2 regions of the Clostridium sp. CM037 genome follow, and region 1 is predicted to be linked to the other one. Evidence: predicted binding sites of a transcription regulator. Region 1 holds the regulator's gene; the other holds the start of a gene.
What was found. Region 1 encodes Rex, which represses fermentation and respiration genes when NADH is low (regulators of the CRP and FNR family bind a similar motif). Its sites were predicted from a motif close to ATTGTTAANNNNTTAACAAT; they were not measured.

Region 1 (11,571 bases):
ACTAAACCAAAGCCCCAGTTAATCCAACAAGCTATAGTAGAAATAAGTGTAACCAAAATAATTGCTTGACTCGGTGATTTAGGTATTTTTGCAAGGGTCTTAAGACCTTTTTTAAAAGATGGTGCATTGGCGAGAGCATGGCCTGTAACTAATACCAATGCCATTTGCATTGAAAAAGCAAGTAATGTCCACAAACCTTTGCTCCAGTGAATAGTCATAGCCAAAGGACTTTGTCCAGTAAGAACTATGCCTAAAATTAATACAAAGAATGTTAAAAGTACAGCAAATATGAATGGGTCTGGTAAATATTTTTGGACAAGATTAACACAACCATTTGTAAATCTTTTGAACATTTTGATTCCTCCTTATTAACTATATAAATTTAAGGTGCTCCTATATAATAATATTCTATATTATGCAAAAAAAGTACCTGTAGATCAGACGCTTTTATCAAAGTGTCCGATCTACAGGTATCGATATAAACTTAAAATAACTTTTAATCAGTTTGAGACAGTCCCTTAGCTATTATGATATAAACATTAGCCCTAGTCCAATAATAACACCTGAGTATAATAAGTCGATTATACAAAAGCCCATTACGTCCTTAGCACCGAGACCGGCAATTCCAAGAGCGGGTAATGCCCAGAAAGGTTGAATCATGTTAGTCCATGCATCTCCCCATGAAATAGCCATAGCAGTTTTTGCAGCAGGCACACCTAAAGCTGCACCAGCGGGCATCATAATGGGAGCTTGAACAGCCCATTGTCCACCACCAGATGGTACAAAGAAGTTAACAAGTCCTGCGCTTAGGAAAGTGAATAGAGGGAAGGTATGTTGATTAGATATACTAACAAAAGAAGTAGACATAACTCCTGCGAGAGAAATTCCACTAGCACTTGTACCAATCATCATACCCATAATACCCGCGTAGAATGGGAATTGAAGTATAATTCCAGCAGTTCCTTTAGCAGCGGATGTAATTGCGTTAACAAACCTTATAGGAGTTCCATGAAGAGCAATTCCTAGGAACAAGAAGATAGCATTAACAATATTTAAATCAAGACTACCACCTTTAACAAAATAATAAATAATATAACTAAAGCCCATAATTACTAATAACATTGAGATAATAGAGCTATTCTCAAGTTTATCAGCGGGAGTCATTTTTTCTTTAGCTATTATAATCATTGGTTCCTCCACCAAAAGCTTTGGATCTATAGTAATAGTATGTTCAGTGTCAGGATGCATAGCTTTGTTTATAAGAGGCAAGGTTACTAAAAGTATAGCTAATATAATTAGATTATAACCTGAAAACAATGTAGCGCTGGTTGGTATAGGTGAAGTAACAACACCTGCAGTAGCTTTTACTACCTCAGGACCACCTGTAGCAACTACTAGTGGTATAGAACCAGAAAGACCGGCATGCCATACTAAAAAGCCTGAATAAGCAGAAGCTATTAAAAGCCTATAATCTACGCCTTTAACTTCTTTAGCTAATTCCTTAGCAAAAATAGCTCCGATAACTAGACCAAAGCCCCAGTTAATCCAGCAAGCTATAGTAGAAATAATTGTAACAAGAATAATTGCTTGACTTGGTGATTTAGGGATTTTTGCAAGAATTTTAAGACCCTTTTTAAAAGATGGTGCATTGGCAAGCGCATGACCTGTAACTAATACTAGCGCCATTTGCATTGAAAAAGCGAGGAGCGTCCACAAACCCTTACTCCAGTGAATAGTCATAGCTAATGGTCCTTGACCAGTAAGCACCATCCCTAAAATTAATACTAGAAAGGTAAGGATTACAGCAAATATGAATGGGTCTGGTAAATACTTTTGGACAAGATTAACACAACCATTTGTAAATTTTTTAAACATTATTATTCCTCCTATTTTATTATGTGAAATTAATCTATACAAGAAAACATATTTATGATTTTTTGTGAATAAATATTAATATGTATGACAAAATTATACATGACATCATATAATAAGTCAAAAAAGGAGAAATATATTTTTATGAGTGAAAATTTGTATACAAAGGAGGAGGCAAAAAAATAGGTGTGGTATTTTATTCGTTAAAACCTGCAACATTTTTATAAAAATTCATATAATAGTATTATAGAAAAATTTAGGAGGGTAAAAGTTGCAAACCCTAAAAATAGGCTCAAGAGGAACATCGGTAATGGAAATACAAGCACTACTTAATAAATTAGGCTATGATGTGGGAGGAATAGACGGAATTTACGGAAATAAAACGGCACAGGCAGTATTGATGTTTCAAAGATATTTTGGCTTATCACCTACAGGCACAGTAAATGATGATACTTATAAACTTATGAATAGATTTTTAATGGGTTATGATACTTATAGAATTAGACCGGGTGATACAATATACCTTATAGCAAGTAAGTACTTTGTGACCGTAGAAAGTATAATTACTGCAAATCCTCAAATAAATCCTAACAACTTGCAAGTTGGAGAGGTGATCATAGTTCCATATTCATTAGATGTAGTTTATACAAATATTGATTACACTTATGATATTATGAAAAAAGATTTAGAAGGGCTAAAGGCTAGATACCCATTTATTGAAGTGGCTAGTGGCGGCAAGAGTGAGCTTGGAAAAGAACTTTATTATGTGAAACTCGGTAATGGACCCAATAAAGTTTTTTATAATGGATCTCATCATGCTATTGAATGGATAACTACTGTGCTTTTGATGAAGTTTATTGAAAACTTTTCTAAAGCCTATGCAACAGGTGAAAATATAGAAGGGTATAGTGCCTTAGATATCTGGAATAAAAGTACTATATACATTATGCCTATGGTAAATCCAGATGGGATTGACTTAGTGCTTAATGGCCTAGAGAGGAGTAACCCATACTACAATGATTTAATTAAGTGGAATAATGGGAGTTCTGATTTTTCTAAAACATGGAGTGCTAATATTCGCGGTGTAGACCTTAATCATAACTATGATGCTATGTGGCAAAAATCAAAGGACGCGGAAAAAAGTTATGGCGTATATGGACCGGGCCCTACAAGATATTCAGGTACTGCGCCAGAATCAGAATCAGAGTCTAAAGCGGTAGCAGATTTTACAAGAAAACATGGGTTTAGATTGGTAATAGCGTATCACACCCAAGGGGAAGTAATATACTGGGATTTTCAAAATTTGGCAAGTGCTGAGGCTAGAAAAATAGGAGAGATATTTTCCTCTTTAAGTGGTTATGAATTAGCAGAAACCTATGGAATCACAAGCTATGCAGGATATAAGGATTGGTTTATAGAAAAATATAGAAGGCCGGGTTATACCATTGAGGTCGGAATTGGAAAAAATCCTCTGCCAATAAGTCAGTTTAATAAAATTTATAAGGACAATATTAAAGTTTTATTAGAAGGGGCATTAATTTAGGTATCTAAAAGAAAAAGCTCTTAGACCACAAATGTTTGATTGTGTGCTAAGAGCCTTAATTTTAGTCCACTTCCGATATAAAGTCTTCCCAGTTTGCATAAAGAGTTTCAAGTTCGGTTTTAATACTAGAAATTTGATTATTTGTCTCAACACTCCGACTAGGACTTGAATAAATCTCTTCAAGGCAAAGATCACTATTTAATTTTTCTAATCGCTGTTCCGATAAGGTAATTTTATCTTCTAGGTCTTTTAAATCGATTTTCTTTTGTTTTTCTAGTTTTTGTTCATCTCTCTTCTTTCTTTTATCAAGATTAATTTGAGTTTTTGACATGCCGTCGTATGCTTCTTCTACTTGGAACCTTAGAGGGTTTTTCTTTTTTTCTATATAATAAGTATAATTACCTAAATACTCTTTAAGACCATCTTGTTTTAATTCAAGTATTTTAGTAATTACCTTGTTTAAGAAATACCTATCATGAGATATTACAAGAACAGTACCGTCATATCCAAGTATCGAGTCTTCTAAAGCTTCACGAGACATAATATCTAAGTGATTTGTTGGCTCATCTAATAGTAAAAAGTTAGATTTTGATAGCATTATTTTTAGAAGATTAATTCTACATCTTTCACCACCACTCAATGTGGATATACTTTTAAATACATCTTCTCCTATGAATAAAAATGCAGCTAATGCAGTACGTACTTCTGTGGTAGTAAGTTTAGGAAATTCATCCCAAACCTCATCTATTATAGTTTTTTCTGGATTCAAATTTGATTGTTCTTGGTCATAATATCCTACAAAAATATTTTTGCCCAATATTTTTATACCTGTATCACTTGAAATTTTATCCATTATAATATTTAAAAGAGTGGTTTTGCCACGACCATTTTCACCAATAAGAGCGAACTTTTCGGATCTTTTTATATCTAAATTTAAATTCTCAAACAAAAGATTGTCCCCAAATCGTTTTGATAAATTTTCTGCATGGAGAACGTCATTTCCGCTTTTAATTTCTGTTTCAAATTTGATTTTAGTTTCCCTAGGAGCTGTGTCGGGGGAATCAACACGGTCGAGTTTATCTAAGGATTTTTGTCTGCTCTCTGCAGCTCTTACACTTTTTTCTCTATTAAAGGATCTATATCTAGTTATGATGTCCTCTTGCCTTTTTATTTCTGAGCGTTGCAAATTGTATGCTTTTAATTGAACTTCATAATTTTTTTTCTTTAAATCAATAAAATTTGTATAATTTCCATTATAAGAATCTACATGACCGTTAGTAAGTTCAAAAGTTTTATTGGTAATAGCATCTAAAAAGAATCTATCATGGGATATTATAAAAATAGTTCCTTTATAAGATTTCAAATAATCTTCTAACCATTCTATAGCATCTAAGTCTAGGTGGTTAGTAGGTTCATCTAATAAAAGAATATCGGGATTTTTAAGTAATAATTTGCATAGTGCAACCCTAGTCTTTTGACCTCCACTTAGTATGTTTATTGGCTTATTATAATCTTCTTCCATAAAGCCAAGACCTTTGAGAACCTTACTAATTTCAGCTTTATATGTGTAGCCGCCCCTGTTATTGTAAAGTTCACAGATTAATGTATATTCTTTTATTATTCTATTATTATATTCTTCTTTGGAAGTATCATAAGGTTCATTCATTTTTGATTCTAGATTTTTAAGTCTTTTTTCGAGGCCTAATAGATTGTGGAATACTAAAAGAGTTTCTTCATATATAGTATTACTTAAAGTTAATTCAAGATTTTGAGATAGATAACCAACTTTTTTATTTTTATCTATAAATAGCTCACCATTATCATAATCCAATTGTGATGTGAGTATTTTAAAAAGCGTAGATTTACCTGCCCCATTAGCACCAATAAATCCAATCTTTTCACCTTCATTTATACTTAAAGTTATTTTATCTAAAATAACATCTATACCGTAACTTTTGTGAATATTCTTGCAACTTAAAACTATCATTGTTTTCACCTTCCCTGTTATGTAGTATTAAAAAAATTCAACTTAATTAGTTATAAATATTAATTAAAGTTGCTTCATATATTATTGTACTATTTATATTTAATTTTTTGTAGTAAAAAAGAAATATATATAGATTAATTTTTAATAATAGTATATATATATATATAATGGTAATAATTTCACAATAACTACTAAATTTATAGCAAAAGTAGTTTTAATTTATAATAGTGTGTTAGTATAGATAGTATGTAATTTATGATATTCGTAGAGGAGTGTATATTGTGGAAAGAAAAAAGAATATATCAATGGCAGTTATTAAAAGATTGCCTAAATACCATAGATATTTAAAAGAACTTTTAAGAAATGATGTAGATAGGATATCCTCGAAAGAATTGGGCGAAAAGATTGGGTTTACAGCATCTCAAATTAGACAAGACTTAAATTGTTTTGGAGATTTTGGACAACAGGGATACGGATATAATGTTAAAGAATTGTTGAATGAAATTAGTGGAATACTAGGACTCTCAAAAGAATATAAGATGGTAATAGTAGGCGCGGGGAATATCGGGCAAGCTATTGCCAATTATACTAATTTTGAAAAGCTATCATTTAACTTGGCGGGTATTTTTGATGTTAACCCAAAGCTTATAGGATTAAAAATTAGAGATGTTGAAGTAATAGACTTAGATGAATTAGCGCGTTTCCTTAAAGCGACACCAATAGATATTGGCGTAATATGTGTTCCACATATTAGTGCTCAAAAAGTTAGTGACATAATGGTAGCAAATGGGGTTAAAGGTATATGGAATTTTGCACCTGTGGATTTAGAGGTACCTGTAGAAACAATTGTGGAGAATGTCCATTTAAGTGAGAGCTTGCTAACACTTAGTTGTTTAATGAATGACAAATCATATTCATAAAATTTACAAAGTTTATAAAATTTATGAAATCAACAAGATTGATTTAAAAGATTATGAATATTTCTTGTTGAAATAATTACTATAAAGAGATATAATGTAATTGAGGCGAAGGGCTTCAATTACATTTAGGTTTATTTGTTATATTATTAACAAATATTTAATGAATGGATTAATTCGTAAGGAGTTGATTGTTATGGAATACAAGAATATTGTTCTTCAAAAAGAAGACAAAGTCGCAATACTTACAATTAGTAGACCAAAGGCTCTAAATGCATTAAATACAGAAACATTAAAAGAGCTAGATTTAGCAATAGATGAAATTGCTGAAGATGATAAAATCTACGCAGTGATCTTAACAGGAGAAGGGAAAGCTTTCGTAGCAGGGGCTGACATCACCGAAATGAAAGATCTTAATGTTATGGGTGGAAGGAAATTTGGAAATCTAGGGAATAAAGTTTTCAGAAAACTAGAAACTTTAGAAAAACCTATAATAGCTGCAGTAAACGGTTTTGCGCTAGGTGGAGGATGCGAACTTTCTATGGCTTGTGATATTAGAATCGCTTCTTCAAAAGCAAAATTTGGACAACCTGAGGTAGGTCTTGGAATAACTCCTGGCTTTGGAGGTACGCAAAGACTTCCTAGACTTGTAGGACTTGGAATGGCTAAAGAACTAATTTATACAGCAAAGATTATTAATGCGGAAGAGGCATTAAGAATTGGACTTGTAAATAAAGTAGTTGATCCAGAAAATTTATTATCAGAAGCTAAAGCACTAGCAAATACAATTGCAGGACAAGCACCTATTGCTGTAAGCTTTTGTAAGGCAGCAATCAATAAGGGAATACAAATAGATATAGATTCAGCGCTTTCATACGAGTCAGAGATATTCGGAGAATGTTATGCGACTGAAGATCAAAAAAATGGAATGACAGCATTTATTGAAAAAACAGAAAAATGCTTTAAAAATAAGTAATAAAAAGTATTCTGTAAAAAGAATAGGCAGATAACAATTAAAGATTATTATTTGTCTCAGAGAATAGTGAGGAGGAAAGTTCATGAATTTTGCATTGACAAAAGAACAAGAATTTGTAAAACAGATGGTAAGTGAGTTCGCATTAAACGAAGTTAAACCTTTAGCTGCGGAAATAGACGTGACAGAAAGATTTCCTAGCGAAACTGTAGAGAAAATGGCTAGATACCATATGATGGGTATCCCAATTGCTACTAAATACGGTGGAGCAGGCGGAAATAATGTATCATACATTATGGCTGTTGAAGAATTATCAAAAGCATGTGCAACTACAGGAGTTATACTATCAGCTCATACTTCATTATGTGCTGGCCCAATAGATGCTTTCGGTACAGAAGAACAAAAAATGAAATATTTAGTTCCACTTGCAAAAGGTGAAAAACTAGGAGCTTTTGGACTAACTGAACCTAATGCAGGAACAGATGCGTCAGGTCAACAAACTACAGCAACTTTAGATGGTGATAACTATATATTAAATGGTTCAAAAATATTTATCACAAACGGTGGAGTAGCAGATACATTTGTAGTTTTTGCAATGACTGATAAAACTAAGGGAACAAAAGGAATCACTGCTTTCATAGTTGAAAAAGAGTTTCCAGGATTCTCAATTGGTAAACACGAAGATAAATTAGGAATAAGAGCATCATCAACTACAGAACTTGTATTTGAAAACTGCATAGTTCCTAAAGAAAACATGCTTGGAAAAGAAGGAAGGGGGTTCGGTATCGCAATGAAAACCCTTGATGGAGGAAGAATCGGAGTAGCGGCTCAAGCCCTAGGAATTGCAGAAGGCGCACTCAATGAAGCTACTAAATACATGAAAGAAAGAAAACAATTTGGAAAACCACTTTCAGCATTCCAAGGTTTACAATGGATGGTTGCAGAACTTGATGTTAAAATTGAGGCTTCTAAACTTTTAATATATAAAGCAGCATGGAATAAAGATAATGGTTTACCATATACAGTAGAAGCTGCTAGAGCAAAATTATTTGCGTCAGAAACAGCTATGGAAGTTACAACTAAAGCTGTTCAAATCTTCGGAGGATATGGATATACTAAAGAATATCCATTAGAAAGAATGATGAGAGATGCTAAGATAACTGAGATATATGAAGGAACTTCAGAAGTTCAAAGAATGGTTATAGCTGGAAATTTATTAAAGTAGGAGGAGATTAAGGAATGAATATAGTTGTATGTTTAAAACAAGTTCCAGATACAAACGAAGTTAAAATAGATCCTAAAACAGGAACACTTATAAGAGAAGGCGTTCCATCAATAATAAATCCAGATGATAAAAATGCACTGGAAGAATCTTTAAGGTTAAAAGATGAACATGGTGCACATGTAACAGTAATAAGCATGGGACCCCCACAAGCAGAAAAAGCTTTGAGAGAAGCTTTAGCTATGGGAGCTGATGAAGCAATATTAGTATCTGACAGAGCATTCGCAGGAGCAGATACATTAGCTACATCTCATGCACTTGCAGCAACTTTAAAGAAATTAGATTATGACGTAGTATTTGCAGGTAGACAAGCTATAGACGGAGATACAGCGCAAGTTGGACCTGAAATAGCAGAACATTTAAATCTTGCCCAAATAACATATGTTGAAAAAGTCGATGTGATTGAGGGTGGATTAAAAGTTAGAAGAGCTTGGGAAGACGGATATGAAGATATAGAAGTTAAGACTCCTGTTCTTTTAACAGCAATAAAAGAGTTGAATGAGCCAAGATATATGAACATAAAAAGCATTTTTGAGATGTTCCAAAATAAGGAAGTAAAAGTTTGGAATGCAGCAGATATCGGAGCAGACATAGCTGTTCTCGGTCTTAAAGGTTCACCAACAAAGGTTAAAAAGTCTATGACTAAAGAAGCTAAGGGAAAAGGCGAATTAATACAATTACCAGCTAACGAAGCTGCTTTATATGTAGTTTCAAAATTAAAAGAAAATCACTTTATCTAAGAAGCAGGGAGGATTAAGTTATGAATATAGAAGAGTACAAGGGCGTATGGGTCTTTGCTGAGCAAAGAGACGGAGAACTTCAAAAGATTTCATTTGAACTTTTAGGTAAGGGACGTGAAATAGCAGATAAATTAGGAGAAGAATTAACAGCTGTATTACTTGGAGATAAAACAGATGATATGGTTAAAGAATTAGTAGCATATGGCGCTGACAAAGTAATAGTTGCTAGTCATCCATTATTGGGCCACTTTACAACTGATGCATATACAAAAGTAATATGTGATCTTGCAAATGAAAGAAAACCAGAAATTATATTTGTAGGAGCAAGTTATTTAGGAAGAGATTTAGGACCAAGAGTATCCGCAAGACTTTCAACAGGACTTACTGCTGATTGCACTTCATTAGATATAGATATAGAAAACAACAATCTAATGATGACAAGACCAGCATTTGGAGGAAACTTAATGGCTACAATAGTTTGTGGAGAACATAGACCACAAATGGCTACTATTAGACCAGGAGTTTTTGAAAAATTAGCTAGAGATGAAAAAAGAAGCTGCCCAGTTGAAAAAATAACTGTAAACTTAGAAGAATCAGATATCAGAACTAAAACAGTAGACGTTGTAAAAGTTGCTTCAGTTTTAGCGGATATCGGAGAAGCTAACATTATAGTATCTGGTGGTCGTGGAGTTGGAAGTAAAGAAAACTTCGCGTTACTTGAAAAACTGGCAGTTACCCTCGACGGAGTTGTTGGAGCATCAAGAGCTGCAGTTGAGAATGGTTGGATAGATAAAGCAGTTCAAGTAGGTCAAACAGGAAAAACTGTAAGACCAACTGTATACATAGCTTGCGGTATTTCAGGAGCAATTCAGCATTTAGCTGGTATGCAAGATTCTGATTTCATAATAGCTATAAACAAAGATGCAACAGCGCCAATCATGAAAGCTGCTGATGTAGCAATCGCTGGAGATTTCATAAAAGTTATTCCAGAAATGATAGCTCAGATTAATACATTAAGAAACAAATAATTAGATTTTAAAGTAGTATTTAAATGAACTTGCTCTAATGCTGAAATTTAGCATTAGAGTAAGTTTTAAAAATATTTATTACTTTTAGTTTTTAAAAAAATAAAAGGAGTGTGTTATTATGAAAAAGATTTTTGTACTTGGAGCTGGAACTATGGGAGCGGGTATTGTTCAAACATTCGCAGTAAGTGGTTGCGAAGTAATAATGAGAGATATTAAAGATGAATTTGTTGATAGAGGACTTGTTACAATTAAAAAGAATTTAGAAAGATTAGTTAAAAAAGAAAAAATTACTGAAGCACAAATGGAAGAAATACTTTCAAGAATTACAGGAACTACTGATATGGAATTAGCAGCAGACTGTGATTTAGTAGTTGAAGCAGCTGTAGAAATTATGAAAATAAAGAAAGAAATTTTTGCAGAACTTGACAGAATATGTAAGCCGGAAACTATATTATCATCAAATACATCATCACTGTCTATAACTGAAGTAGGAGCTGCTACAAATAGACCTGACAAAGTTATAGGAATGCATTTCTTTAATCCAGCTCCAATGATGAAGCTTGTAGAAATAATTAAAGGAATGGGTACGTCCACTGAAACTTTCGATGCAGTTAAAGAAATTGCAATTGCTATCGGTAAGGATCCAGTAGAAGTTGCTGAAGCTCCTGGATTTGTTGTAAACAGAATATTAATACCAATGATTAACGAAGCTGTAGGAATACTTGCAGAAGGTGTTGCATCTGCAGAAGATATCGATAAAGCAATGAAACTTGGCGCTAATCATCCAATGGGACCTCTAGCACTAGGAGACCTTATAGGTCTTGATGTATGTCTTGCTATCATGGATGTTTTATATACTGAAACAGGAGACAATAAGTACAGAGCTCATAGTCTTTTAAGAAAATATGTTAGAGGCGGATTGCTAGGAAGAAAAACTAAAAAGGGAATATTTGATTATTCGAAATAAGATATTATTTTAATATGAACAATGAATTTAGAGAGCATTACAACTTGTAGAGGGTTGTAATGCTCTTGTTTTAATGTTGACTTTGCATTGTTAATGATATATCATTAACAATATAACAGAAAAATGACAAAAGTTGGTATAAACAACTAAGTATAAACGTATAAAAGAATATAATATTTTTTAAAAATGGGGGGAAATATAATGAATAGATTTACGTTACCAAGAGATATTTATTTTGGAGAAAATTCATTAGAGGTGTTAA
Region 2 (11,571 bases), 130 kb from region 1:
TTCAACGGCATCAGTACCTATGGTAGGTGGACATGGAACTGCAGGTGCCTTTGGTCCAATATTTGAAAAAGCAGGTGCAGTAGGTGCTACCACGGTAGCAATGGCATCAGCAACCTTTGGCTTAATTATGGGCAGCGTTATTGGAGGGCCTATAGGGAAAAAATTAATTGAAAAAAATAATCTTTCATATCCTATGAAAACGGTTAATTCAAAGGTGCATGAAGAGGCAGCAACAACCAAAGAAGACACTGTAAAACATCTAATTCCCGAGAAGTTTATGGGAGCTGTATCTCAGATTTTATTAGCTATGGGGCTAGGTACAATTATATCAACACTTCTAGAAAAAACAGGGATAACTTTTCCACCATACATTGGTGCTATGTTTGCAGCTGCAATTCTTAGAAATATATCTGATTCTACAAATGCATATAGAATCCATATAGATGAAATCGATGTCATAGGGGGTATTTCATTATCTTTATTCTTATCTATGGCGTTAATGGGATTGAAATTATGGCAATTAGCAGATTTGGCTTTACCTCTAATAGTAATGTTATTTGCTCAGACCATTTTAATGGGGTTATTTGTATATTTCATAACGTTTAATGTTATGGGAAGAGATTATGATGCAGCGGTAATGGCCTCTGGTAATTGTGGATTTGGTATGGGCGCTACACCAAATGCAATGGCAAACATGGGGGCTATGACAGCAAAATATGGGATTGCTCCAAGAGCGTTTTTTATAGTTCCGTTAGTTGGAAGTTTATTTATAGATTTTTGTAACGCTGGAGTAATTACAATGTTTATGAACTTTTTTTGTAAATAATAAGGATTCTAAATGCTTTTAGTAACTAGGGTTATTTGCTTGAGCATTCCTAAGATAATAGTAAAAAATAGCGAGAAAAAATCTCGCTATTTTTTTATTGCATTATAAGAGCATAACAGAGACTTATGAAACATAAGATTACATATAGTGGAAGTGTTTTTATGGGATAATTTATATGTAAAAAAACAATTGGTGTACAAGCATATACACTAGATATTTTAACACTGTCACATACATCAAAAGGATTTTATAGGACATACTACATTATTATAGACATAATTATTTAATGCATATTGCTTGGTTAAGAAAAAACATAAAAGTCTGAAAATTTAATTTTTAAAAAGAAGTATTTTGTAGTATTGTGTTTTTATCTGTATAAGCTTATTATAATTATCATATATACTATAATATAATATGATATAATACAAGGAGGATAAAAATGGTTATAAAATTAGACATGATTCAAGCAGTAGCATTAGCAGTTATCGTTTTATTTATAGGACAAAAAACCAAAAACAAGTTAACATTTTTAGATAAGTATTGTATTCCAGCACCGGTTATTGGTGGATTACTTTTTGTATTTCTTACTTTAATACTAAAAGTAACTAACATATTGACTTTTGATATGGATATAACGCTTCAAGCAGTATTTATGACGGCATTCTTTACAACCATTGGGTTTACAGCAAGTCTTCAATTATTAAAAAAGGGTGGAAAACAAGTTTTAATCTTTTTAGCAATAACTGCAGTACTTATAATTCTTCAAGATATTACAGGGGTTACACTTGCTAAGATATTTGGATTAAGTCCAATTATAGGTCTTTGTACTGGTTCTGTCCCTATGGTAGGTGGACATGGAACATCAGCTGCTTTTGGTCCATTATTTGAAGCAAAAGGTATAGCAGGTGCCACAACAGTAGCATTGGCATCAGCAACCTTTGGACTAGTTATGGGCAGTATGATTGGAGGACCTATAGGTAAAAAATTACTTGAAAAAAATAATCTTTCATATCCTATGAAAACGGTTAATTCAAAAAACTCTAAAGATGCAACAGTATCCAATGAAGACACTAAAAAACCAATGATACCTGACAATTTTATGAGTGCCGCATCTCAGATTTTGTTAGCTATGGGAATAGGTACAATTATATCTGCTCTTTTTGAAAAAACAGGATTTGCTTTTCCAGGATATATAGGTGGTATGTTGGCGGCCGCAGTTTTAAGAAATATAGCGGATGCTACAAAGTCTTATAAGGTGCATTTAGATGAAATTGATGTTATAGGAGGCATTTCATTATCTTTATTCTTATCTATGGCATTAATGGGATTAAAGCTATGGGAATTAGCAGATTTAGCTTTACCTCTAGTAATAATGTTATTTGCTCAGACAGTTCTAATGGCGTTATTTGCATATTTCGTAACCTTTAAGGTTATGGGAAGAGATTATGACGCAGCGGTAATGGCTTGTGGACAGTGTGGATTTGGTATGGGAGCTACACCAAATGCAATGGCGAACATGGAAGCTATGACATTAAAATATGGTCATGCTGAACGTGCATTCTTTGTTGTACCATTAGTGGGAGGTTTATTTGTAGATTTTGTTAACGTTGGAATCATTACGACATTTATGAATTTCTTTATTAAATAATAAACACTTTTAATCTTACAAATTCTATACTTTAACGACATTTCAGAAGAAAAGTATGTATTACTTAAAATACATGCTTTTTTTAGTAAGTTAAAAATTAAGCTAATAATCATAAATAGAGAGAAAAAATCTCGCTATTTTAATTATATCTTGATAAAAAAAACTATGGACTTTATAATTGTGTTATAAGCTTAAGGGAAGGTGACAAATGGGTACAATTAATGATTATTATAACCAGGTTATATGCACTATTAATGAAGGTGTTATTGTTATAGATAAGAAAGGCATCATAAAAATCATTAATAATGCTGCTGAAAAAATGTTGAAGGTTAATGCAGAAAGTAGCATAGGGAAACATATTTTAAAAATATTTCCTTATGGTGAATTATTAAGTATAATTGAAAATAGAGAAGAACAATTAAATATAAAAGAGGGTAAATTTATTATAACCCGTAAAGTAATAACCCAAAATGGCGAAGTCATAGGTGCACTCCAAATATTTAGTAAAAAAACGGAAAATAAGATATTAATGAATTCACAAAGAAATGGAAGAATAGACGAAAATATTTTGAATACAATTTTTAATGCTGTAAAAGAATGTGTAGTTGTAGTAGATCAAAATGGAATAATAACTATGATGAGCGATGAATATAAAGAATTTATTAATTGCGAAAATCCAGAGGGAAAACATGTAACTGATGTTATAGAAAATACAAAATTACATATAATAGCGAAGACTGGTAAACAAGAGTTTGGAGAAATTCAAGAAACTAATGGCCATAAGATAATTTCTATAAGAGTTCCTATAAAGAAAGATGGTAAAATTGTAGGGGCCATTGGGAAAATAATGTTTAAAGATTTAGACAATTTTAAAATATTAAGTAATAAGATAAACAATTCACAAAAAGATGCTGAATATTGTAAAAATGAATTAAGCACAGATCAAAAAGCAATATATACTTTTGAAAACATTATAGGCAATAGTGTTAAAAGCCGCGAGGTAATGAAACTCGCCAGAAGAGTAGCTAAGATAGATTCAAACGTTTTAATTACTGGTGAAAGTGGAACGGGTAAAGAACTCTTCGCGCACTCCATTCATAATGCTAGTAGAAGATGCCAAAAGCCTTTTATAAAAATTAATTGTGGAGCTATTCCAGCACAGCTTTTTGAGTCGGAAATGTTTGGTTATGAAGAAGGCGCTTTTACTGGTGCTAAAAGATCAGGTAAGAAAGGTAAGTTTGAACATGCAAATGGCGGGACAGTCTTATTAGATGAAATTGGTGATATGCCTATGAATATGCAAGTTAAACTCCTAAGAGTTATTCAAGAAAAAGAATTAGTGAGGGTTGGCGGGAATGATGCTATCAAAGTTGACATAAGAATTATTGCGTCAACTAATAAGTCATTAGAACAGTTAATAAAAGATGGAAAGTTTAGAGAAGATTTGTATTATAGGTTGGATGTTATGCATTTAAAATTACCCTCATTAAGAGAAAGAGTAGAAGACATTGATGAATTGTCTAATGCATTAAGGGTAAAAATATGTAAAAAATATAATATCTACTCGGAGGGCATTTCAAGGGAGGCTATTGATTGTTTGAAATCTTATAACTGGCCGGGCAATATAAGACAACTTGAAAATGTAATAGAAAGAGCTATAAACCTGCTTGATACAGATATTTCTATAATGCCAAGCCATTTGCCAGAGAAGATAATTAATGGTAAAGTGAAAAAATATTCATTAGAAAATAATTATTTAAAAGATGTTGTTGAAACTATTGAACAAGACCTTATCATGGAATGTATAAAAAAAACAGGGGGAAATAAAAAAGAAACTGCAAGAATATTGGGACTAAGTAGAGCTGGTTTGTATAAGAAATTAAACAGGTATAATTTAATGAAATCAGCCAATCTACAATAGTACACATGTAAACTGTGGTTACATGTGTTGTTTTTATATAAAAAATAGTTGTGGTGACATAAATGGAAATTATAAAAAAAACTATGTGCTTAAGTGTATCAATACGTTGAAAATACTTTTAGTGATTTTTTTAACAATTAGGTTATAATATTAACAAACTAAAAATGAGTAAGTGTATGGAATTATTACTGTAAACTAAGTTTACAGTCGTAGTTATAATTTGTTTTAAGAAATTGGCAGAGGTTGGTATAGTAAGCTTTGTAAGAGTTTGTACACTTGGCATGGAAATTGCTAGTAATATATACATATAGGAAAAAAACAAAAACATATAATAAATTCCTATTATGTGGTAATAATATACTAGAAAAATAAATAAATGGAGGGTTATAATATGAGAGAAGTAGTAATTGTAGGAGCAGCAAGAACAGCAATAGGATCTTTTGGTGGAGGATTATCAAAAGTATCGGCTGTAGAAATGGGAACTGTTGCAGCTAAAGAGGCTATAAAAAGAGCAGGAATTAAACCAGAACTTGTAGAAGAAGTTGTTGTTGGTAATGTAATACAAGCAGGACTTGGACAGAATGTTGCAAGACAAATATCAATACATGCAGGTATTCCAGATGAGGCTTCAGCACTTACAATAAATAAGGTTTGTGGATCAGGACTTAGAGCTGTAAGCATGGCAGCACAATTTATAATGTGTGGAGATGCGGAAGTAGTTTTAGCAGGTGGAACTGAAAGCATGAGCAACGCTCCATATGCACTACCAAACAATAGATGGGGTGCAAGAATGGGAGACGGAAAAGTAGTTGATACTATGATTAAAGACGCTCTATGGGATGCGTTTAATGACTATCATATGGGAGTTACAGCAGAAAATATAGCAGAAAAGTGGAACATAACTAGAGAAGATCAAGATCAATTTGCTTTGAAAAGTCAATTAAAAGCTGAAAAAGCTATAAAAGAAGGTAAATTCAAAGACGAAATCGTTCCAGTGGTAATCCCTCAAAGAAAGGGTGACCCAATAACATTTGATACAGATGAATTCCCGAAATTTGGTTCAACTATAGAAAAATTAAGAAAATTAAAACCAGCATTTAAAAAAGACGGTACTGTAACAGCAGCTAATGCATCAGGAATAAATGACGGTGCAGTTATGTTTGTAGTAATGTCAAGGGCTAAAGCAGATCAATTAGGACTTAAACCTCTAGTTACAATAAAATCTTATGCATCAGGTGGAGTAGATCCGAAAATAATGGGATATGGTCCAGTTCCAGCAAGTAAAAAAGCATTACAAAAAGCAGGAATGACCGTAGCTGATTTAGATCTAATAGAAGCTAACGAAGCTTTTGCATCTCAATCATTAGCTGTAGCTAAAGATTTAGGCTTAAATCCAGAAATAGTAAATGTTAATGGTGGGGCTATAGCACTTGGACATCCAGTAGGAGCTTCAGGTGGAAGAATACTTATTACATTAATATATGAAATGATAAAAAGAGATTCTAAAACAGGACTTGCTACATTATGTATAGGTGGCGGTCAAGGAACTGCGATTATCGTTCAAAGATAATAGCAAAAAAGGATCAGCAAAAAAATGCTGGTCCTTTTTTAGTTGATAGAAAATAAAGTAATTATTAATTAATATTCAGAATATTAATTAAGTAAGGATTTAATTTAAAATTTTGATATAAATGAAGATTAAGTAAAATTTAAGAAGCTTTTAATAATAATGTTATATAATACTAAAGAATAACTGCTAATAATATGGTATAATTATAAGGATAGGAGTGATATAGATGGTTAAAATAAAAAACGCTGTGCCAAACATGTTCACCTTAAGCAATATGTCTTGTGGAATTTTATCTATACTTATGAGTTTTGACGGAAATTATAAATTAGCAGCGGTATTTATTCTTTTAGCAGGAATATTTGATAGATATGATGGTAAAATAGCTAGGTTTTTAAATGTGGATAACGATTTAGGTAAAGAACTAGATTCATTATGCGATTTAGTATCTTTTGGTTTGGCACCTTCAATATTAATATTTAATATTTATAATTTCGCAGGGCTTGGGTCAATTGGGTATTTAATGGTTTTAATTTTCCCAGTAGCAGGCGCATATAGGTTAGCGAAATATAATATTACGGATTTTGATGGGGTTTTTTCAGGAATTCCTATTACTGTTACAGGCACATTTTTAGCACTGTATGCTTTATTTATGTTTAACAAAGCTTCAAATTTAGGGTCGACTATGATTTTAATGGTTATATTATCTTATTTAATGGTAAGCAAATTAAAATTTAAAAAACAATAGTTAAACAATTATAATGAAAAAAAATTTATAACGCAATTATAGTAAAAACCTCACTTTATAGTGAGGTTTTTTTAACGACATTTCAGAAGGTGAGTTTCCTACGCATATAATTGGGGGCACATATTATAGCAAAAATAAAATTTCAGTGGGAATATAAATCACCTTCTGGAGTCGTCAATTTATCTTCTTCGAAGATGTGCAGCTCCGCAGGAGATGATTTAATCTCTAAATTTATAATAATATTCAGGGGTATCTTCAGTAATAACCTTAAATTCATAACCTGAATCTAGATAGTATTTTATGATTTCAGGTAGAGCTTTTACAGTGTTTTTATTATTAAAATTGCAGTGCATAAGGAGTATGGCTACATTTTTATTTCCTTTAATTATTTTTGAATTTTTAATAAGTTGTGAGACACTTAAATTAGGGTTTATACCATCAGATAAATTAACATTCCAATCATATACTTTAAAATTGTTTTTATGAAGTTTCTCTAAATTAGAAGCATTTAAGCGTTTAGCGCTACCGCCAGGAAATCTAATAACCTTAGGAGCAAAGCCAGTGACTTCTTCAATTTTGTTGGAATCTTTTTTCATTTCATAAATAAACTCATCTGTACTTCTATATATTTTTTTAAAATTATGACTGTATGTGTGAAGACCTATACCATGACCCTCATTATATATTCTCTTAAGAATTGATTCCTTTCCTTCAATTTCTTTTCCTACTATAAAAAAAGTAGCTTTTACATTTTGTTTTTTTAATACATCTAATAAAGCATCGGTAACAACGTATGTAGGACCATCATCAAAAGTTAAATAAACAAATTTTGAAGTTTCAATATCGCCAGCAGATTTTAATGACGGACTACATGGTATAAATGCCTGGCTGTTTTTCTGTATATTGGATATATGTGGACTGTTAGATAATAAGAAACAAATAATAGTGGTAGCAAAAACAAGGAAAATACTTTTTTTTCTAAAACTCATATTATCACACACCTTTAATTTTGTCGTAATTAGTATACCCAAAGAAAAATGTATTAAAGCAGTATATTTTTATATGTAAAATTTTTATGTAACGTGTAATAGGGATTTATAGATAGTTAGTATATCATCACCACAGGTGATGATAATTATGTTAAAGTAGGGCAAGAACATATCTGATGAATTGTTGACATTCAATACTCAAATTTTGTATAATTATGTTGTTTGATAAAGTTGGAATCTTCTAATTTGTATGGAAAAATAAATTGATAAAATTTTTAAATTATAAATTTGAACATAAAAGATAAGAGGAGGATATACTATGCAACAAACGCCGAATGCTAATAGGCTTCATATAGCTATATTTGGAAAAAGAAATGTAGGGAAATCAAGTTTGATTAATGCAATTACGTCGCAGGATATTGCATTAGTATCTGATTTAGCAGGAACCACAACAGACCCAGTTTATAAGGCAATGGAGCTACTTCCAATAGGTCCTGTTGTTATTATAGATACTGCGGGGTTTGATGACGAAGGCGTAATCGGAGAACTTAGAATAAAGAAAACTAAAGAAGTTATGGACAAAACTGATCTAGCACTTTTGGTTATTGACGGTAATGAGGAAGATTTATTATTTGAGAAAACATGGTATGAAGATTTAAAAAAAAGAAAAATACCTGTAGTTGGAGTCATCAATAAAGTAGACAAAAATGAAGTATCACTCAAGGATATTCAAAAGGTAATAGATCTAACTTTTGTTAATGTTAGCGCTAAAGATAAGACCAATATTGATGGGTTAAAAAAAGTAATTATGGCTAATGCGCCAGAGGATTTTGAAAAATGCACGATTGTCGGTGACATAGTAAATCCGAAGGCAAGAGTAATAGTTGTAGCACCACAAGATATCCAAGCACCAAAGGGGAGACTAATACTACCACAGGTTCAAGTAATAAGAGATCTTCTTGATAATGATGTTATGGCACTAGTGGTAAAGGATAGTGAACTAGAGGACATTTTAGCCGCGCTAAAGGACAAACCAGATTTGGTGATTACGGATTCGCAGGTATTTAAAAAAGTCAATTCTATAGTACCAAAAGATGTACCACTTACTTCCTTTTCTATACTTATGGCTAGGTATAAAGGAGATTTACGCACCTTAGTTAAAGGGGCAAAAGCTATAGATACATTGAAACCAGGAGATAAGGTACTTATAGCAGAAGCTTGCACCCATCATCCACTTGTTGGAGATATAGGGCGAGAAAAACTGCCTATATGGCTTGGGGAAAGGGTAGGTGGAAAGCTAGATATAACGATTTGCGCCGGCAGCAGTTTTCCAGATGATTTAAGCGGATATAAGCTAATAGTTCATTGTGGAGCCTGTATGGTTAATAGGCAGCAATTCATGTCAAGGATTAAGAAGGCTAATATAGAGGAACTACCTATTACCAATTTCGGTATAGCTATAGCACATATAAATGGTATATTGGATAGAGTACTTAGTGCGTTTGAAGAAGATTCTTTTTAAAGAAAGTTTTTTGAAAAGTATTATATAAAATTAATATAGGGGTAATTTAACTTGAATTTAAATCAACAATTTCAGATGTTCAGGGCGACGTAATTGTAGGACATACTCAATGGGTACTTATATACCTATAAAGACAAAAAAGGGAATGAATAAAGGTGTTGCACACAGAGTCAAAGAGGTATATAGTTATGTGGGAATAGCGGCTAGTAAATTTGGAACCTGTATTAAATGAATTGGATAATCTTACATTAGAATTAATGAAGAGGCTGTCAAAATTAAAGCTAAAATAAGGGATAAAAGAGAATTTATTTTGAATTTTTGGATATAATACTTTAAATATACCGATAATAATTGAAATTTTAACCATTAATGGTGTGCTCTATTTAACTTTTGGTTGCAACAGTATGTATTAATTTTAGTTCAGGATTATTATTAAATACAGGTAGATAAAAAGAATTTAAAAAAATAAGTTGACTTATTGATTATATAATTTAGAATGTAACATATATAATAATATGAATTAACAATAGAAAGGGGTAGTTTAAATGAAGAAAAAAATATATATTGATGGAATGAGTTGCTCACATTGTGTAAGCCATGTAAAGGAGGCATTACTTGATATTGGTGCTAGTAAATTAAAAGTAGATTTAGAAGAAAAATTTGCAGTAGCAGAATTTGAAGACGAAACAACTGATAATGACATTACGGAAGCTATTGAAGAAATAGGATATGAAGTTACTGAGGTAGAAGAAGATTAATATAAAAAAATAAAAAGTTTGCCAATATTGGTAGGCTTTTTTTCTGTCTACTTTTTCATGTCCATTATATGTAGAAACTATAAATATTGAGTAAATAATTATAAGAAATTATTTACTCAATATAAAAATATTAATTATAAAATTTTAATTGAACATTTATTTTCTTATCTTGTATTTCTAAAATAACATAAGAATACCATGGTTCACGTCTTTTACACGTGGGTGAACCTGGATTTATCATGAGTACTTTATTTTTAGTCAAAATAAGTGGCTGATGAGTGTGTCCAAAGATGATTATATCAACTTTATCATCAATAAATTTATCATAGGCTGTATTTAGTGTGCTTTTGCTATTACCATGGCCGTGATACAAACCAATTTTATATCCTTCCACAGATATAATTACTTTTTCTTTTAGTAAATCTCTGATGTATCCTTTATCATTATTTCCCCATACCCCAACAAAGTTCTTATGCTCTTTTAATTTTGACACGACGCTTGAGGAAATATAATCACCTGCATGAATTATCATGTCAGCTTCTTTAAATATATTATTTATTAATTTAAAAAGTTTATCATTATGTTTTTTCGCATGAGTATCAGATAATATCGCAATTTTCATATTTCATCACCTTATAATATTATAGTGTTTTATATTATTATTTGCTACATAATTAGTATGTGCGGTATATGATATTTCTGTTATAATTATTATATAAATAAAAGGGTATATTTTTACATTTGTTGTGAAGTTTTAAATGTTTATTAAAGTGCAAGGAGAAAAAATGGGGGAAATAGAAGACACGGTCTTAATGTTAGAGCAAACAGGGATAAATATAAAAAATGAGAGATCTTTGCACTCATCCATTAAGCAATGGTATGCGGTGTCAGGGGATAGATTAGAAGTAAAAGTAGATAAATATATAATTGATTTAGTAAGGGAAGATTCATTAATTGAAATACAAACGAAAAATTTTGGCGCAATTGGCAATAAGCTTAGAGAATTGGTTAAGTACAATAAGGTTATGCTAGTACACCCTATAGCTGTTGAAAAATATATAGTAACAACAGAAAAACCTAATAAAGTAATTAGTAGAAGAAAATCTCCTAAAAAAGGTAAAGTGGTTGATTTATTTGATGAGCTAATTAGAATACCTGATTTAATGGCGGAAGAAAATTTTATACTAGAAATCTTAATGACTAAAGAAGAAGAGATACGGTGCAAGGATGGTAAAGGAAGCTGGAGAAGAAAAGGTATAAGCATTGTGGATAGAAAGCTTTTAGAAGTAGTAGATAAAATAACATTTAGAGAAGTAAAAGATTTTTTTGAATTTTTACCACAAGAACTACCAGTGAATTTTACCAATAAACAATTAGCGAAAACATTAAAAGTTACAGTATACAAGGCAAGAAAAATTACTTATTGTTTTAGAAAAATGAAGATTATAAAAGAAGTAGGAAAGATTAAAAATGAACTTATATTTGAGAGGGTGTGAAGAATGGATAATAAACCTAAAGCTATCACATTTATGCTGATATTCGCTTTAGCATTTATAGGAGCTCTATTAATTATTAAACCTCAATTCAATTTT

Region 2: a site for Rex is predicted at 4,514-4,533, ahead of ACWJKP_RS18195 (acetyl-CoA C-acetyltransferase). Genes of this name have one in related genera too.

The regions. Positions count from the first base shown of each region.
Region 1 covers NZ_CM143650.1:3,913,623-3,925,193, reverse strand. Annotated here, with positions in the region: gene ACWJKP_RS18805 (TIGR00366 family protein) at 1-353, opposite strand, end outside; gene ACWJKP_RS18800 (TIGR00366 family protein) at 526-1,875, opposite strand; gene ACWJKP_RS18795 (M14 family metallopeptidase) at 2,144-3,415, shown strand; gene abc-f (ribosomal protection-like ABC-F family protein) at 3,477-5,402, opposite strand; gene ACWJKP_RS18785 (redox-sensing transcriptional repressor Rex) at 5,684-6,322, shown strand; gene ACWJKP_RS18780 (short-chain-enoyl-CoA hydratase) at 6,516-7,295, shown strand; gene ACWJKP_RS18775 (acyl-CoA dehydrogenase) at 7,378-8,517, shown strand; gene ACWJKP_RS18770 (electron transfer flavoprotein subunit beta/FixA family protein) at 8,532-9,314, shown strand; gene ACWJKP_RS18765 (electron transfer flavoprotein subunit alpha/FixB family protein) at 9,335-10,342, shown strand; gene ACWJKP_RS18760 (3-hydroxybutyryl-CoA dehydrogenase) at 10,461-11,309, shown strand; gene ACWJKP_RS18755 (iron-containing alcohol dehydrogenase) at 11,511-11,571, shown strand, end outside.
Region 2 covers NZ_CM143650.1:3,785,156-3,796,726, reverse strand. Annotated here, with positions in the region: gene gltS (sodium/glutamate symporter) at 1-826, shown strand, start outside; gene gltS (sodium/glutamate symporter) at 1,266-2,474, shown strand; gene ACWJKP_RS18200 (sigma-54 interaction domain-containing protein) at 2,683-4,395, shown strand; gene ACWJKP_RS18195 (acetyl-CoA C-acetyltransferase) at 4,787-5,965, shown strand; gene pssA (CDP-diacylglycerol--serine O-phosphatidyltransferase) at 6,192-6,710, shown strand; gene ACWJKP_RS18185 (polysaccharide deacetylase family protein) at 6,929-7,699, opposite strand; gene hydF ([FeFe] hydrogenase H-cluster maturation GTPase HydF) at 8,019-9,221, shown strand; gene ACWJKP_RS18175 (heavy-metal-associated domain-containing protein) at 9,767-9,979, shown strand; gene ACWJKP_RS18170 (metallophosphoesterase family protein) at 10,110-10,601, opposite strand; gene ACWJKP_RS18165 (hypothetical protein) at 10,765-11,475, shown strand; gene ACWJKP_RS18160 (hypothetical protein) at 11,479-11,571, shown strand, end outside.